Regions from separate parts of the Paenarthrobacter sp. 10L412 genome, predicted to be linked through region 1. Evidence: predicted binding sites of a transcription regulator. Region 1 holds the regulator's gene; each other region holds the start of a gene.
What was found. The regulator Rex, encoded in region 1, represses fermentation and respiration genes when NADH is low (regulators of the CRP and FNR family bind a similar motif). The targets are predictions, from matches to a motif close to CTTGTGAANNNNTTCACAAG.

Region 1 (4,924 bases):
TGCGTTCGGATGTGAGAGAGGAAGGGCTAGCGGGGGCTGCGGAACTTTGAGAATCCACGCCACAGCCCGTAGATGGCACCGCCCACGGTTGCCGCCTTCAGCCCCAGGGTTGCTGCACGGCGTCCGGATCGGAAATCGTAGACGGGCCAGTTGTTGTCGCGGGCATGCCGGCGCAGCTTGGAGTCGGGGTTGATCACCACGGGGTGACCCACCATAGTGAGCAGCGGGATGTCATTGGCGGAGTCGCTGTAAGCCCAGCAGTGGTCCAAGTCCAAGCCTTCTTGGTCAGCTATGAGTTGGACAGCGATAGCCTTGGCCGGCCCGTGCAGGATGTCACCCACAAGCTTGCCGGTATACATTCCGTCATGGACCTCGCCCACGGTTCCCAGCGCGCCCGTCAGGCCCAGCCTTGTGGAAATGACAGTGGCAACCTCAATTGGGGTTGCCGTCACCAGCCAGACCCTCCGGCCGACACGGAGGTGTTGCTCGGCGAGCGCCTTGGTTCCAGGCCAGATCCGGGACTCGATCATTTCGTCATAAACTTCTTCGCCCAGGGCTTTGATGTCCTCCACGGTGATCCCGGCGGCCAACGTCAGGGCCGAGTCCCGCACGGCATGGACGTCGTCCATGTTCTCGCCCCGCATCACAAACTTGAACTGCTTCCACGCGAATCCAGCTGCCTGGGACAGAGTGAATGCCTTGCGTTCGTACATCTTGCGGGCCACATGGAAGAGGCTGGCGCCCTTCATCAAAGTGTTGTCGACGTCGAAGAAAGCGGCTTCGCCGGTGTGCTGTGGCACCTTGGCGTCGGCGACCACAGCGGCGTTCTTCTCGTCGGGCATGCCTTGAGTCTAGTCAATCGCCGGGCCCCGGCGTTGAGGGCGCACGGTGGGGGCTGCCCTGCGGGATGTGAGAGAGCGTTGGGGGTTTGGGGGTTGGATGTGAGAGAGGGTTGGGGCGGTTACCGTTGTGTCATGGCTATTCCCGACGTCGTTCTCCTCACCAAAGCTGACTGCCACCTGTGCACGGAGGCGCGTGCCGCCGTCGAGCGCGTTACCTCGGCACTGGGCGTCCAGTGGACCGAGCAGGCAATCGACGGTAACGCCGAACTGCAGGAGCGTTACGCGGAGGAAATTCCAGTGGTGCTGGTGGATGGGGTCCAGCGCGATTTTTGGAAGATCGACGAGCAGCGCTTGACCCGTACTCTGAAAAGAGTCCTTGAAGGCTAAGGATCAAGGGTCTTTGTTACCCGGAAGTACCGGCTTTTGTTGAGTCCGGCCAAGGGCCATAGAGTGGAACAACAAGCGACGCAATGGAGAAAACCGTGACTGCGCTGGAACCGTCCCCGGGGGCAACAAGCGGGGACAACGAACCTGCCGCCAAGCAGATCCCGCCCGCGGCTGTGGCCCGGATGACCCTCTATTTGCGCGCGCTCAACTCGCTCCTGGCAGAAGGCGTGGAACGTGTGTCATCGGACGCGTTGGCCGAGGCTTCAGGCGTCAGTTCCTCCACGCTTCGCAAGGACCTCTCCTATGTTGGCTCGTACGGGACCCGCGGGGTGGGCTATGAAGTCCAGTACCTGAGCCGTCACATTGCCGCAGCCCTTGGCTTGACGCACGACTGGAAGGTCGCAATTGTCGGTGCCGGTAACCTCGGCAAGGCGCTGGCGCGGTACGGCGGCTTCGAGTCGCGGGGCTTCGACGTCGTGGCTATTTTCGACGCAGACCCCATGGTGATCGGCAATGAGGTGGGTTGGTTGCGGGTCAGCGATTCAGCAGAACTTGAACGTGTCCTGGAGCGCACCCACACCAACATGGTGGTGCTGGCTTTGCCCGCCACAGTGGCGCAGGCAGTCTGTGATCGCGTCATCGCTGCCGGAATCCGGAGCATCCTGAGTTTTGCTCCGGTTCTCCTGCAGGTTCCGCCGCACGTGAACCTCCGCAAGGTGGACATGGCCACCGAGCTGCAGATCCTGGCGTACCACGCACAACGGGCGCAAACACCGGGTCAGGCTGTCTAGCCTTACCGGGTCCGCGCCCGCTGACGTGACTACAAAGAGCTTGGTGGCTTAGCGGCCGTAAGGGTTCTGGTAAGGGTTACCGAACGGCTGCGGCTTGCGGAAGTACGGAGCCGACGCCGGCAGGTACAGCAGGACGATTGCGGCAACTCCCAGCAGGATCACCAAGAGCTGCAGGACGCCGTACGTGGCACCGAACTGGAACAGTCCGGCGAGGCCAAGGACAGAGATCGCCGCGAAGACGGTGCCCAGGATCCTGGCCCAGTTCTTGCCCTTGCGGACCGGGAATGCAACCAATGCGTAGAGGCCAAGGGACACGATGGCCCCAATGATTGCGGCAACGACAATACCGCCACGCATGCCTTCCAGGGAGCCTTCGGGGAATTCAGTGCCCTGCTGTGCGGCCTGCTGGATCATCGAGTTGATGAAGGCATCCGAACCGGTGGTGGCCAGGATCAGCGAGCTGATGGCGGACAGGATGCCCGCTGCGATGATCATCCAGAAGGAGATGTTGACCAGCTGCGGAACTGTGGTGGGTCCGGGCTGCTGGCTGGGCCAGTTGGTGTCCTGGCCATATTGCGGAGCCTGCTGACCGTAGGGAGATGGCTGCTGGCCGTACGGCGACTGCTGGCCAAACTGGGGCGACTGCTGACCATATTGGGGAGTCTGCTGGCCATACTGCGGGGTTTGCTGGCCATACTGGGGAGCCGGGGGCTGACCGTACTGCGGAGCGGCCGGGGACTGCTGACCGTACTGTGGAGCGCTCGGCTGCTGACCATATTGGGGAGTCTGCTGACCATACTGCGGTGTCTGCTGGCCATACTGGGGCGTGGATGGCTGGCCCGGCTGCTCAGGCTTGTTGGCGTCGCCCTTGTTGGCATCACCGGTGTTGGCGTCGCCCGGATTGGCGTCCCCCGCGTTGGACGGCGGGTATGGAGGGTTGCTCATGGCATTCCTTTGCTTGTGTTCGACTGCTGGTACGGCTGCCGGGATCAGCAAAAAGACCCTGCCCCCAGCCTGGTTCTGCTTCCACCGTACCTCCGGGGTCCGGTGCTGCGGATGATCACACGCAGGAATTTCCTGCTTCCGACGAAATCATCACCATGGCGTACGCCTTCATGATGAAGGCCGTGGTGGTCCGATGGACCACCACGGCCTCGTGCACCTGTCAGGGCGGCTTGGATGAGAGCCCGACGGCGATACTTCAGTCGGGTTAGACGGCGCCCTTTACTGCCTTGAACCACAGCTGCGAGTTCGGCAACCACATCAGCACAACGGCCACTGCGCTGACCAGGAAACCAAACCAGTTGCCACCCAGGCCCGCACCGGGTCCGCCGGCGTTGATGGAGCCAAAGATGGCGAGCAACAGCGAAACCGCGGCGAGGACAGTGAGGGCAAGGCGTGCCCATTCCTTGCCTTCCTTCATCTTCATGGCGAGGACTATCTGGGCGGCCGCAACAGCCAGGCTGATGATCAGGAGAACAAGGAGGAGTGCGGCAACTCCCGGCATGAAAGCGAACGCTGCGATGATGGCGAAAAGCCCGATGAGGCCAAAGAGGAGGCCCAGGAGTCCCGAGATGACCCAAATGAAGTAGGACACCTTGAGCTCGGTGGGCAGGCCCATGGTCTTGAAGAGGCCCGAGAAACCACCTTGCGGAAGGACGTCATTGAAGTTTCGGGGTCCATCGGTGGGCATCTCGAAGTGGAAACCACCTGGCTGTCCTGGCTGCGCGGGTTGTGCCGGCTGGCCCTGTTGCGAATACTGGCCAGGTTGCGACGGCGGCTGGTAGCCCTGGGGTGGTTGGTAGCCCTGCGGCGGTTGGTAACCCGCAGGAGGAACGTTGCCGGGCTGCTGAGGCTGGGCGCCGGGCTGCTGAGGCTCTGGTGCTTCATCTGGGTTACTCATGGCATCACTTTAGACCGCAGGTTGAAGGATGCATAGGAAATTCGGAGCTACTTCGCAGCTAACTACAGGCTGTTTGCCGAATAATCGCAGGGTGACTTCTGAGCATGCGAAACGGCGCCCCCACAGCGGAACTGTGATGGGGCGCCGTTTACTCGGGACTGTCGTACAAACTCCCGTGCAAGCTGCCGTGGAGTTATGCAGCTGCTGGTGCGATGAACGCGAGTTCCAGGTTGATGACAACCTTGTCGCTGACAAGGACGCCGCCGGCCTCAAGCACGGCGTTCCAGGTCAGGCCGAAGTCCTTGCGGCTGATGGTGGTTTCGCCGGAGACGCCTGCACGGGTGTTGCCGAAGGGATCCACTGCGACGCCGTTGAATTCGGTTTCGATGGAAACTTCCTTGGTGACTCCCTTGATGGTGAGATCGCCCACAAGATCGAAGCCGTCGCCGTTTGCCTTGACGTGGCGGGATACGAAGGTGATCTCCGGGTACTTCTCCACATCGAAGAAGTCCTCGCCCTTGACGTGGCCGTCGCGGTTGACGTCGCCGGAGTCAAAGCTGGCCGTCCGGATAGTGGCGTTGACCTTCGAGTCGGTCAGCGTCTCGCCAACTTCGAGGGTGGCGTCGGCGTCCTTGAAGACGCCGCGGACCTTGCTGATGCCTGCGTGGCGGACGGTGAAGCCGATCTCGCTGTGGGAAGCGTCGAGGGTCCAGATGCCGGTGGTGACGTTGGCGGGAAGGGTCATCATGATGTTGCTCCTGTATGTAGTGGAAGGTACCGCTTGCTTGCCCGGTCGATTGGTTGATGCGTTTACTTGAAACGTCAACCGAGCTTCGTGTCTAGTATAAACATGCATATGCATCTTTTATTCCAACTCCACGGAACATTTTGAGAAAACTTTGAGTTCTACTAGCGGTAGAAGATTTCGGATCGCTCCGCTTCTTTGAGAAACTGGTAAACATGCCCCAAGCAACTGTCCATCTGCTTCGCCATGGCGAGGT
Region 2 (4,924 bases), on a different contig from region 1:
AGGACGTTGAGCTTGAAATCCTGGAGCGTTTGGACGCCCTGCGGGAACGCCAGGCCGCGCAACAGGCAATCGTGGATGACATCCAGGGTTCATTTGCCGGCATTCGCGCCGAATTGGATGAAGCGATTGCTGAGATCGCGGCCGAGGAAACCGTGGTCCGCGGGCAACGTGCCGCTTTCGCGGAGGCCCTGGACGCCGGAATGCTTGCAGTCTATGAGAAGACGATTGCCAGGCGCGGTGTCGGCGCCGCCAGGCTCTTCCACGGTAAATCGGAAGGTTCAGGGATGATGCTCAGCCCCGGCGACCTCGCTGAAGTCAAAGCTGCGGCTGACGACGACATCGTTTTTTGCCCAGACTCCGGATGCATCCTGGTCCGTTCGGCCGAGTGGAACTGACCTAGCTGCCCAGAATGATGTTAAGGGCGTGTGGCTTGCGGGCCGTGCCGGGGACGAGTTCCGCCCGCCAGATCTCTTTGGCCGCTTTCAGCAGTTGATCAGGTGATGCGGGCGCCTTCCCGCGCCTGGTCACCAGATGCCTGGCAAACTCACCCCGCGTGTGTTTGGCGAAGTGGCTGACCACCGTGCGTTTGCCGTTTGCCTCGTTGAAAACATTCACTGTGACGGTCTGCGCTGCTGGGGGAGCCCACGCCGCTGCATACGTGCTGGAACGGCAATCAACCAGCAATTCTCCTTCAGCCCGTTTCGCGAGGGCCTCATTCAGGTTCGGCTTCCAGAAGGAGGCGAGGCGTCCGACGTCGGGCAGTGCCGTTCCCATGGACAGCCGGTAAGCCGGCACATGGTCACCAAAACCGATGGCACCCCACAGTGCCGAAACCACCAAAATCGATTCGGTTGCCTTGCGTCGTTGGGCCGGCGTCATGGAATTGAAGCCGAGCGCGTCATACAGGACTCCGGAGTACACCTGGTGGGCCGGCGCCGCCGGTTCTGCGTGCAGCCGGGTATTACGTTCGACGTCGTCCTTCAGCGAGGCGCCGACGCCAAGCAATGCCAGGGCGTCCTCGTGCGCGCTGACGGTGCCCAACGATTCCAGGACCTTGGCCCGGTACGGGTTGAGCTCCGGAAAGCTGAGCGACTCCCATTCGACGGCGGGACCTTTGACGGCGGGGGTCTTGCCTTCGGAAGGCGGCAGCAGAATCAGCACCAGACGATATTACCGGGGACCGAGGCAACCCTCGACGCCGGTAGACTGTACGGCGGATGGGTTGACCAGGCGGTCGCGCGTCACGGAAGTGGCTCGAGGAACGTCCGGGCTCCGCAGAGCAGGGTGGTGGGTAACGCCCACTCGGGGTAACCCGCAGGCCAGTGCCACAGAAAACAGACCGCCTGCGCGTGGTGGTGCTTGCATCAGCACGCGGCAGGTAAGGGTGAAACGGTGGTGTAAGAGACCACCAGCTCCCTGGGTGACCGGGGAGGCTAGGTAAACCCCACCCGGAGCAAGGCCAGACAGGACACGTTTGAGGGCTGCTCGCCCGAGTGTCCGGGTAGGCTGCTGGAGGGCGTCGGCAACGGCGTTCGTAGATGGATGGCCGCCACTCCTTTGCCGGCAACGGCAAAGGATGACAGAACCCGGCGTATCGGTCAACCCATCCACATTTGCCACTGAGGTCCCGGGCATATGACGTCCATTGTGACTGCCATGTGAGTGATTTCACGCCCCCCGGCACCCAAGAGGGCGCCCTTCCGCCTTAGACTTGTTATGAACGTAGATGTTCTGCCGCCGGGACTGCGTTCGCAGCCGGCGGTCTTTTCTTTGCAATCGTTCAAGGCGCTGTGGGTGGACCGAAGCCCGGCCAGTGCCCGTGCCGCAGGATTACTCCGGGCGGCCGCCATCTGCATACGAGGACGTATGTGGTTGACCCAAGGAAGGTAGTTCTGTGAGCCAGACGTCAGATTCTTGTCTTGATAAGTGGATGGGCCGGGAGGCTCTCGCCGAGGCCATGATTCCGGTGATCGGCCGGTTGTACCGGGAAAACAACGTGGTCACGAGCATCCACGGCCGGAGCCTGATCAACAAGTCGACCATGAACATCCTGAAGGCCCACCGCTTTGCGCGCCGGATGAGCAACACCGAGCTGCTGCTCGAAGAAACCGCACCCCTGTTGAACGCTCTTGCTGAGCTGGAACTCGGTGCGGCTGCAATCGACATTGCCCGCCTCACGGAGAAGTTCCGCGTCGAGGGCCACGGCACCTCCTTGGATGAGTTCCTGCGGGCAGAGCTCGCCGAAATCGTCGGAAAGCGTGGCGCTGATGACCGCACCAGCACCGACGTCGTGCTGTACGGCTTTGGCCGCATCGGCCGCCTCCTTGCCCGCATCCTGATTGAAAAGGCCGGTGGCGGGCATGGCCTGCGGCTGCGTGCCATCGTTGTCCGCAAGGGCGCCGAGAACGACCTCGTCAAGCGTGCCAGCCTCCTGCGCCGCGACTCCGTACACGGTTCCTTTGAAGGAACCATCCGCGTGGACGAAGAAGCCAACACCATCACCGCCAACGGCGTTCAGGTCCAGGTCATCTACTCCGACAACCCCGCCACCGTGGACTACACCGCCTACGGCATCAAGGATGCCCTGGTAGTGGACAACACCGGACGTTGGCGCGATGCGGAGGGCCTGTCCCAGCACCTGCAGAGCAAGGGCGTTTCGCGCGTCCTGCTGACGGCTCCGGGCAAGGGCGATCTGAAGAACATCGTCCACGGAATCAACCAGTCCGACATCTCCGATGACGACAAGATCGTCACGGCTGCGTCGTGCACAACCAACGCCATTACTCCGGTACTGAAGGCCATCAACGATAAATTCGGTATCATCCACGGCCATGTTGAAACGGTGCACTCGTTCACGAACGACCAAAACCTCATCGACAACTTCCACAAGGGAGACCGCCGCGGCCGTTCGGCAGCGCTGAACATGGTTATCACGGAGACAGGCGCAGCCAAGGCTGTTGCCAAGGCGCTTCCGGAACTTCAGGGCAAGCTCACCGGTAACGCGATCCGCGTACCTACCCCGGATGTGTCGATGGCGATCCTGAACCTCAACCTTGCGAACGGCACCACACGCGATGAGGTCAACGACTACCTCCGCGAAATGTCGCTGCACTCGCCGTTGCGCAAGCAGATCGACTACATCGACTCGCCGGACGTTGTCTCCACCGACTTCGTTGGTTCCCGCCGCGCAGGCATCGTCGACGGTCTGGCCACTATTTCCAACGACAAGAACCTCGTGCTCTACGTTTGGTACGACAACGAATTCGGCTACTCCTGCCAGGTGGTCCGCGTCATGGAGGAAATGGCCGGCGTCAACCCGCCGTCCTTCCCCGCCCGCGACATCGTGGCGCCTATTGCAGTCCTTGAGGCAGCCAACGCCTAAGCCGGGAAGTATTCACGGGTTTCCCGGCTGTGTTACTGGTATCAGCCGGGAAACCTGACCAAAATGGGTTCATGGAAAATGAATCGACTTTGGAACACGAGACAACGCTGGAACACGCGCTGGATGTAGCACGGGCCAACCACAAGCAGGCACAGAAACTGCTGGACCAGGCCATGGCAGCAAACGCCGCCGGGGACGTCAGCGACGAACGCGTCCAGCAATTGCGTACGCTGCTGGAGGTGGCTGCTGAAGACCTCCAACGCGTTATGCGTGAGCAGTAACCCGGGGAAGTTCCCCGTCACTGCAGTGTGACTTCTCCTACACACTGTGGATATCGGCTCTGACTGTCGGTGGCGTGTCCTACGCTCGAAGGACACCACCCACCCCGACTGGACGGAGCCCCTTGAGTATCACCTGGTCTGCCTACAAACGCGCGCGCAGACGATCCCGCCAAGCCTGGGCCATTCTAGGATTAGTGGCCGCAACCCTGGTGGCAGGACTGTCTTGGTTCTTCACCACGGGCCAGTTCAACGCGGCCGAGCCATGGGTCTCCGGTCCCAGTGATGCGCCGGTATTTAATCCGGCTTGGATGAAACCCATTACCGGCATCGAAGCCGTTCCCGCGGAGAAGGCAAGCGCGGCACTGGCACAGCTGGAAGTTAAGGGACGGGCATCCCAGGAAGACTATGAGCGAACCGCATTCGGCCAGGCGTGGCTGGATGCCGATCGAAACGGGTGCGATACCAGGAACGACATCCTGCGCAGGGACCTGTCGTCAGTGGAGTTCACCAACGGTTCCTCATGCAAGGTTGCCATTGGAGAGTTTCAGGAACCCTACACGGGCGCCCACGTGACCTTCCGTCGGGGCCAGGACACCAGCGCTGATGTTCAGATTGACCACATTGTTGCCCTGGCCGACGCATGGCAGAAGGGTGCCAAGCAATTAACCGTCCAGCAACGCCAAAGGCTGGCAAATGATCCGTTGAACCTGATTGCCGCTGATGGGCCCGAGAATGTGAAGAAGGGCGCAGGCGACGCCGCCACCTGGCTCCCGCCGAACAAGAACTTCCGGTGTCATTACGTAGCACGGCAGATCTCCGTCAAGGCAGCCTACAAGCTCTGGGTTACGCAGGCGGAGAAGGACGCCATGATGCGCGTCCTCTCTTCTTGCCCGGATCAGCAGACCATTTACAGCGTCAGGTGACCGTGTCCCAGTTGCCAGGTACCGCCGTCGTCGATTCTCTCAAGGACTATGCGCTGGAGCGAAGTTTCCCGGGGTAGTTTGTCCAGGTTCTCCAGCCCCCGCTGCCGAAACGTGAAGTACACGGCATCCGTGGGGGCATCGGTGCGCCGATCCAGCGTGAAACGGCGGGCGAAGGATGCGATGTTGCTGTTTGGAAGCCTTTCAACCAAGTAAGGATCCAGCATCCAGGACTCGCACGTGGCCACAGTGGCCGGCTTATCCGGGAAATAGTGGGGAAAGAACGAGCGCGCCTCGTCAAAGCTGGCGTCGACCAGCGCGGGGGAGAGGCCGCCGTCCTC
Region 3 (4,924 bases), on a different contig from region 1:
GGCTGGCCCACATTGATGATGACGGCGTGTGGTTCAAGTCGCACCTCAACGGGGACAGGCACCGCTTCTCCCCCGAGATCTCCATGCAGGTCCAGCATCAGATCGGCGCTGACATCATGTTCGCGTTCGACGAGCTGACCACGTTGCAGAACTCCCGGGCCTACCAAGAGGAATCGCTGGAGCGGACCCGGTTCTGGGCTTTGAGGTGCTTGGAAGAGCATGCCCGTTTGACTTCCGCCCGGGTGGGGAAGCCGTACCAGGCGCTGTTCGGGGTGATCCAGGGCGCGCAGTACGAGGATCTGCGCCGAAAGGCATGTCAGGACCTTGGAGCCATGCCTTTTGACGGGTACGGGATCGGCGGTGCTTTGGAAAAGGAGAACCTGGGCACCATCGTGCGGTGGTGCAATGAGGAACTTCCTGAAAACAAGCCGCGGCACCTGCTGGGCATTTCCGAGCCGGACGACATCTTCACGGCAATCGAGAACGGGGCCGACACGTTCGACTGCGTCTCACCCACCCGCGTGGCACGGAACTCCGCGTTCTATACCCCGTCCGGTCGGTTCAACCTGTCCGGTGCCCGCTATAAGGCCGATTTCGGACCGCTGCAGGATGGCTGCGACTGCTACACCTGTGGAAACTATTCGCGCGCGTACATCCACCACCTGTACAAGGCCAAGGAAATGCTCTCGGCAACGCTGATCTCCATCCACAACGAGCGCTTCGTGGTGAAGATGGTGGACGATGCACGGTTGGCCATCGAGTCCGGGGATTTCTTCGAGTTCAAGGCGGAGACGCTGGGCCGGTACTACTCGTAGCATCGAGATCGCCGGAAACGTGCGTGGACGTCTGGAAACTTCCAACGAACTGGCGCGGCTCCGGCGATCTCGGCAAACCTAGGCCGCGACCGGCCCGTAGCTCGGCTCGCGCTTCTTGATGTAGCCAACCACCAATACGGTGATCGGCACGAACAGGAACTCCACGGCCGTCTTGTAGACAAAGCCCACCAGGACATAGTTGGCGAACATGCCGAAGTCGGTGATGCCAATGACCGAGGCCGCGATGCTGCAGAAGATCAGGGTGTCCACGAATTCGCCCACTACGGATGAACCCATGAGCCGTGCCCACAAGGTCTTCTCGCCCGTGCGCTCCTTCATTTTCACCAGGATCCAGGAGTTGATGGTCTGACCGGCGAGGAAGGCCAGGAGTGAAGCGAGCACGATCTGCGGGACGGGGCCAAGTGCGCCTTCGATAGCTGCCTGCTTGGCGGTTCCATACTCGTCCGTGAAACCGGGCAGCACGATGATCACCCAGTAGCAGAGAGAAGCGAAGACTGAGAGAGCGAACGAGGTAATGATGGCCTTGCGCGCCACCTTGAAGCCGTACACCTCACTCATGACGTCGCCCAGGATGTAGGCGAGCGGGAACAGGAAGAATCCGCCATCGGTGATGATCGGACCAAGCACGACGCCCTTGGATGCGCCGATATTGGACAGGATCAGCACCACGGCCATGATGGCGAGCATGATGCCAAAGTACGGGGATCCGATCGAGGCGAAGCGGGGTGCAGGCTTGCTCAAGGTGCTGGAGCCGGAAGGCGAGGGCATGGGTCATCCATTTCGTAGTGGTTCGCACGGGCGCTGTTTCAGGCGCCCGGCTGTATTAGCACTGTGGTTGGTGGGGGCTCGGCCCAACACCAGCTTTATTGTCCCACCCACCAACGCTCTCTCACATCCAGACCCGTTTCCGGCGGATGTTCTCTCACATCCAACGGGGTTTCGGCGGACGAACTCTCACATCCAACCAACTCTTCGGCGACCGTTTCTGAACGTGTTCAAATTCGGGGGTATACTCGTTATTGAACGCGTTCAAAACCTGGTTAGAGGAGTAGCGCCATGGCAGCAAAAAGCGAACAGACCCGGCAGCTTGTAGCCGACGTCGCACTGAAAATGTTCCGCGAAATCGGCTTCGAGAAGACCACCATGCGTGCCATCGCACAGGAGGCGGGAGTTTCCGTCGGCAATGCCTACTACTACTTCGCCTCCAAAGATGAACTCGTCCAGGAACTGTACATCCAAGTCCAGAACGAGCATGCGGAGGTTGCGGCACGAGCCCTCAGGGACGTCCACGATCTCGCAGGTCGACTGAAAGCCGTACTGCACACCGGCGTCGACGTCATGGCGCCGTATCACCAGTTCGGCTCAGATTTCATCGCGACTGCGATCCGGCCGACGTCGCCAGTCAACCCATTCGGCGAGGCGTCCACCGCCGCCCGCGAGGCTTCGCTGGCGATCTTCCGGTCCGCCGTCGACGGTTCCTCCCCCGCCGTCGCCAAAAAGCTGCGCGAAGATCTACCGGAGCTGCTGTGGCTTGCATATATGGGTGTCGCACTTTTCTGGGTTTACGACAAATCCGAGGGCCAACGGCGCACGCGGAAACTGATCGACGGCGCCGCGCCCCTGGTAGCGCGGGGGTTGTCGCTCGCGAAGATTCCCGGCGTCAGCAAGGTATTTGACGACGCTCTGGGACTCGTCCGCAGCGTGAAGGAAGGCTCGTAATGCCGCACACAGTGGTCCTTGCGGGCGCTACCGGCTTCATTGGCAGTTACTTCAAGCATCGCTTTGTTAATGAGGGTTGGCAGGTTCGGACGGTCGGGCGGGATGCTTCAACTGATGCTCTATGGAACGACGACGGCGCCATCGCCAAGGTGCTGAACGGCGCCGAACTGCTGGTGAACCTCGCCGGACGATCTGTGAATTGCCGCTACAACGACCGGAACCGCCAGGAGATCGTGGACTCCCGGGTTTTGACAACTCGTGTCCTGGCCCGTGCCGTTGCTCGATGCGCCGACCCGCCTGGGACATGGATCAACGCCAGCACTGGCACCATCTATCGGCACGCAGAGGACCGCTCACAATCTGAAGCATCGGGTGAGCTGGGGCGCGGGTTCTCTGTAGACGTGGCCCGTGCGTGGGAGGACGAGTTGGCTGCTGCCAATGTTCCGGGCACTCGAAAGGTCCCGCTTCGCATTGCGATCGTCCTCGGTCCGGGCGGCGGCGTGATGACTCCCCTGCGGAATCTGGCCCGGCTTGGTTTGGGTGGGCATATGGGGCCGGGCACGCAGAAGTTCAGCTGGATCCATGTGGAGGATCTGTTCCGCGCCGTGGTGTTTGTCCACGGGCAGCCCGCACTCACGGGCCCAGTAAACGCAGCAACGCCGTATGCCGTGGATAACCGCGAACTGATGTCGCTGGTTCGGCAAAGTATGGGTGTCCCGTTTGGCATCCCGACGCCAGCTTGGCTGCTCGAAGCCGGAGCGCTCCTCATCCGGACACAGACGGAACTGGTGTTGAAGAGCCGGTGGGTCGAACCCCGGAAGTTAGTCGATGCAGGATTCACCTTCACATATCCAGCTCTGGCCGGTGCACTCAACGCGATCGCAAGGGGCAAGTGATGAGTCTGACCGCCCCTTCGGAAGTCTGGACCTACGGGCCAAAGGATCGAGTGGTTTTGGGCTGGAAGGCCCTGGTGATAGGCATCTTGATCTCACACCTGGTGTTCGGCATCCTCTTTGCCCTATCAAACCCAGCATGGGGCGTCGTTTTGTTCGTCTTCAGTGCCCCACCAGCTTGGGCAATCGGTGCCGCGGTGGGCTCACTCTTGGGCTTGGCGCTGCGACGCATCCGAAACCAATGGATTCACGTCGCAGCATTCTTCACGACCGCGGCACTAATGTGTGTCCCCTTCGGAGGTTTTTGGAGTCCAACAGCATGGGCCTTTCCGTTGAGCATTGCCGTCGCAGCCGGAATCGCGCGCCTCTCCATTTGGAAAATCGTCCGCATAAACGACACACCTTCTCTCACATAATTACCGCCTCCCCAGAACGTTCTCTCACATCCCGACGCCTTCCGGGCAACGTTCTCTCACATCCCGCAGCGCGCGAGGGATCATCGGCGCCGTGATCTTGTGCCTAGGTAGCGGCGAACCCTTTTCGCGTATTCCGCATAGGGTCGCCCAAAGACCTCCAACAGCGCAGCCTCTTCGCGCAGTACACCCCTGTGGTCCACGAGCATTCCGATCGGCAAAGTCACGAGCACCCATGATGAACCGGCGAGTGTCCCCACGCCCAAATGGATGAGCCACCACCCCACGTACATAGGATGGCGGGTCACTGCATAAGGGCCGCTTGTTACGAGCTCCCCAGGCCTCTCCAAATCGAAAGTGCCCGTCGAGCGGCGGTCTCGTTCAGCCAAGGCCCAGGCATTCAGCCCACCGCCAATCGCCAGCAGACCAGAACCCACCATCCTGTGAAGCGCGTCGGACCCCGGCAACGACCAAGGGCTAGCCCTTCCGAGAAGGACCATCATGGTCACTCCGGTCACTTGGCCCGGAGGAAGGGGCAGGTTGCCGAATATCCTCCTCAACGTCAGCCGAGGGCCCGGGGATGGCTGAGGAAAAGTCGCCATGTCTGAACAGTAACCCCGCGATCCGCTCTTGTCCGCAGCAGGGAAACAGGACGTGACAGAGCATCCGCCGAAAGCGGTCAGGATGTGAGAGAGCGTCCGCCGAAAGCGGTCACAGGATGTGAGAGGCATCCGGAGGGACCACAGCGCAACGGTGGGATCAAAACAATGCCGCACACCGCCGTCGTGCGTCAGGGCGTTCAGGGCGTTGAGGGCGTTCAGGGCGTTTAGGGCCTCGAAACCTAAGGAAGTGTTAGGAAATCGCCTCGGGCGTTGGCTGTGCCGTGCATCACCAATAGTTTGGATTATGTCCTCTTCACCCATGGAGGACCTTTCTTAGTCGACGAAGAGCCATGCGCAAGGACGCCATGAGCAAGAGCTTCATGGACAGAACGAACTCATGCAAGACACGGCTGCCATCGCAGGCGCCGTCCAGGAAGGTTCATTGATGAGCACCCAACAAG

Region 2: AC1DD7_RS20040 (glyceraldehyde-3-phosphate dehydrogenase) is a predicted target of Rex. The motif match lies at 1,656-1,675, and genes of this name have one in related genera.
Region 3: AC1DD7_RS07395 (queuosine precursor transporter) is a predicted target of Rex. The motif match lies at 1,819-1,838, and genes of this name have one in related genera.

The regions. Positions count from the first base shown of each region.
Region 1 covers NZ_JBFTJT010000025.1:159-5,082, forward strand. The annotation lists gene AC1DD7_RS23490 (HAD family hydrolase) at 27-842, opposite strand; gene AC1DD7_RS23495 (glutaredoxin family protein) at 975-1,229, shown strand; gene AC1DD7_RS23500 (redox-sensing transcriptional repressor Rex) at 1,313-2,020, shown strand; gene AC1DD7_RS23505 (hypothetical protein) at 2,069-2,965, opposite strand; gene AC1DD7_RS23510 (hypothetical protein) at 3,231-3,923, opposite strand; gene AC1DD7_RS23515 (YceI family protein) at 4,117-4,668, opposite strand; gene AC1DD7_RS23520 (histidine phosphatase family protein) at 4,884-4,924, shown strand, end outside.
Region 2 covers NZ_JBFTJT010000016.1:16,544-21,467, forward strand. The annotation lists gene AC1DD7_RS20025 (zinc ribbon domain-containing protein) at 1-395, shown strand, start outside; gene AC1DD7_RS20030 (YaaA family protein) at 397-1,161, opposite strand; RNA gene rnpB (RNase P RNA component class A) at 1,219-1,610, shown strand; gene AC1DD7_RS20040 (glyceraldehyde-3-phosphate dehydrogenase) at 1,895-3,382, shown strand; gene AC1DD7_RS20045 (hypothetical protein) at 3,454-3,663, shown strand; gene AC1DD7_RS20050 (HNH endonuclease family protein) at 3,786-4,586, shown strand; gene AC1DD7_RS20055 (acyltransferase domain-containing protein) at 4,571-4,924, opposite strand, start outside.
Region 3 covers NZ_JBFTJT010000005.1:159,143-164,066, forward strand. The annotation lists gene tgt (tRNA guanosine(34) transglycosylase Tgt) at 1-815, shown strand, start outside; gene AC1DD7_RS07395 (queuosine precursor transporter) at 894-1,604, opposite strand; gene AC1DD7_RS07400 (TetR/AcrR family transcriptional regulator) at 1,893-2,555, shown strand; gene AC1DD7_RS07405 (TIGR01777 family oxidoreductase) at 2,555-3,451, shown strand; gene AC1DD7_RS07410 (hypothetical protein) at 3,451-3,864, shown strand; gene AC1DD7_RS07415 (methyltransferase family protein) at 3,945-4,784, opposite strand; gene AC1DD7_RS07420 (MFS transporter) at 4,909-4,924, shown strand, end outside.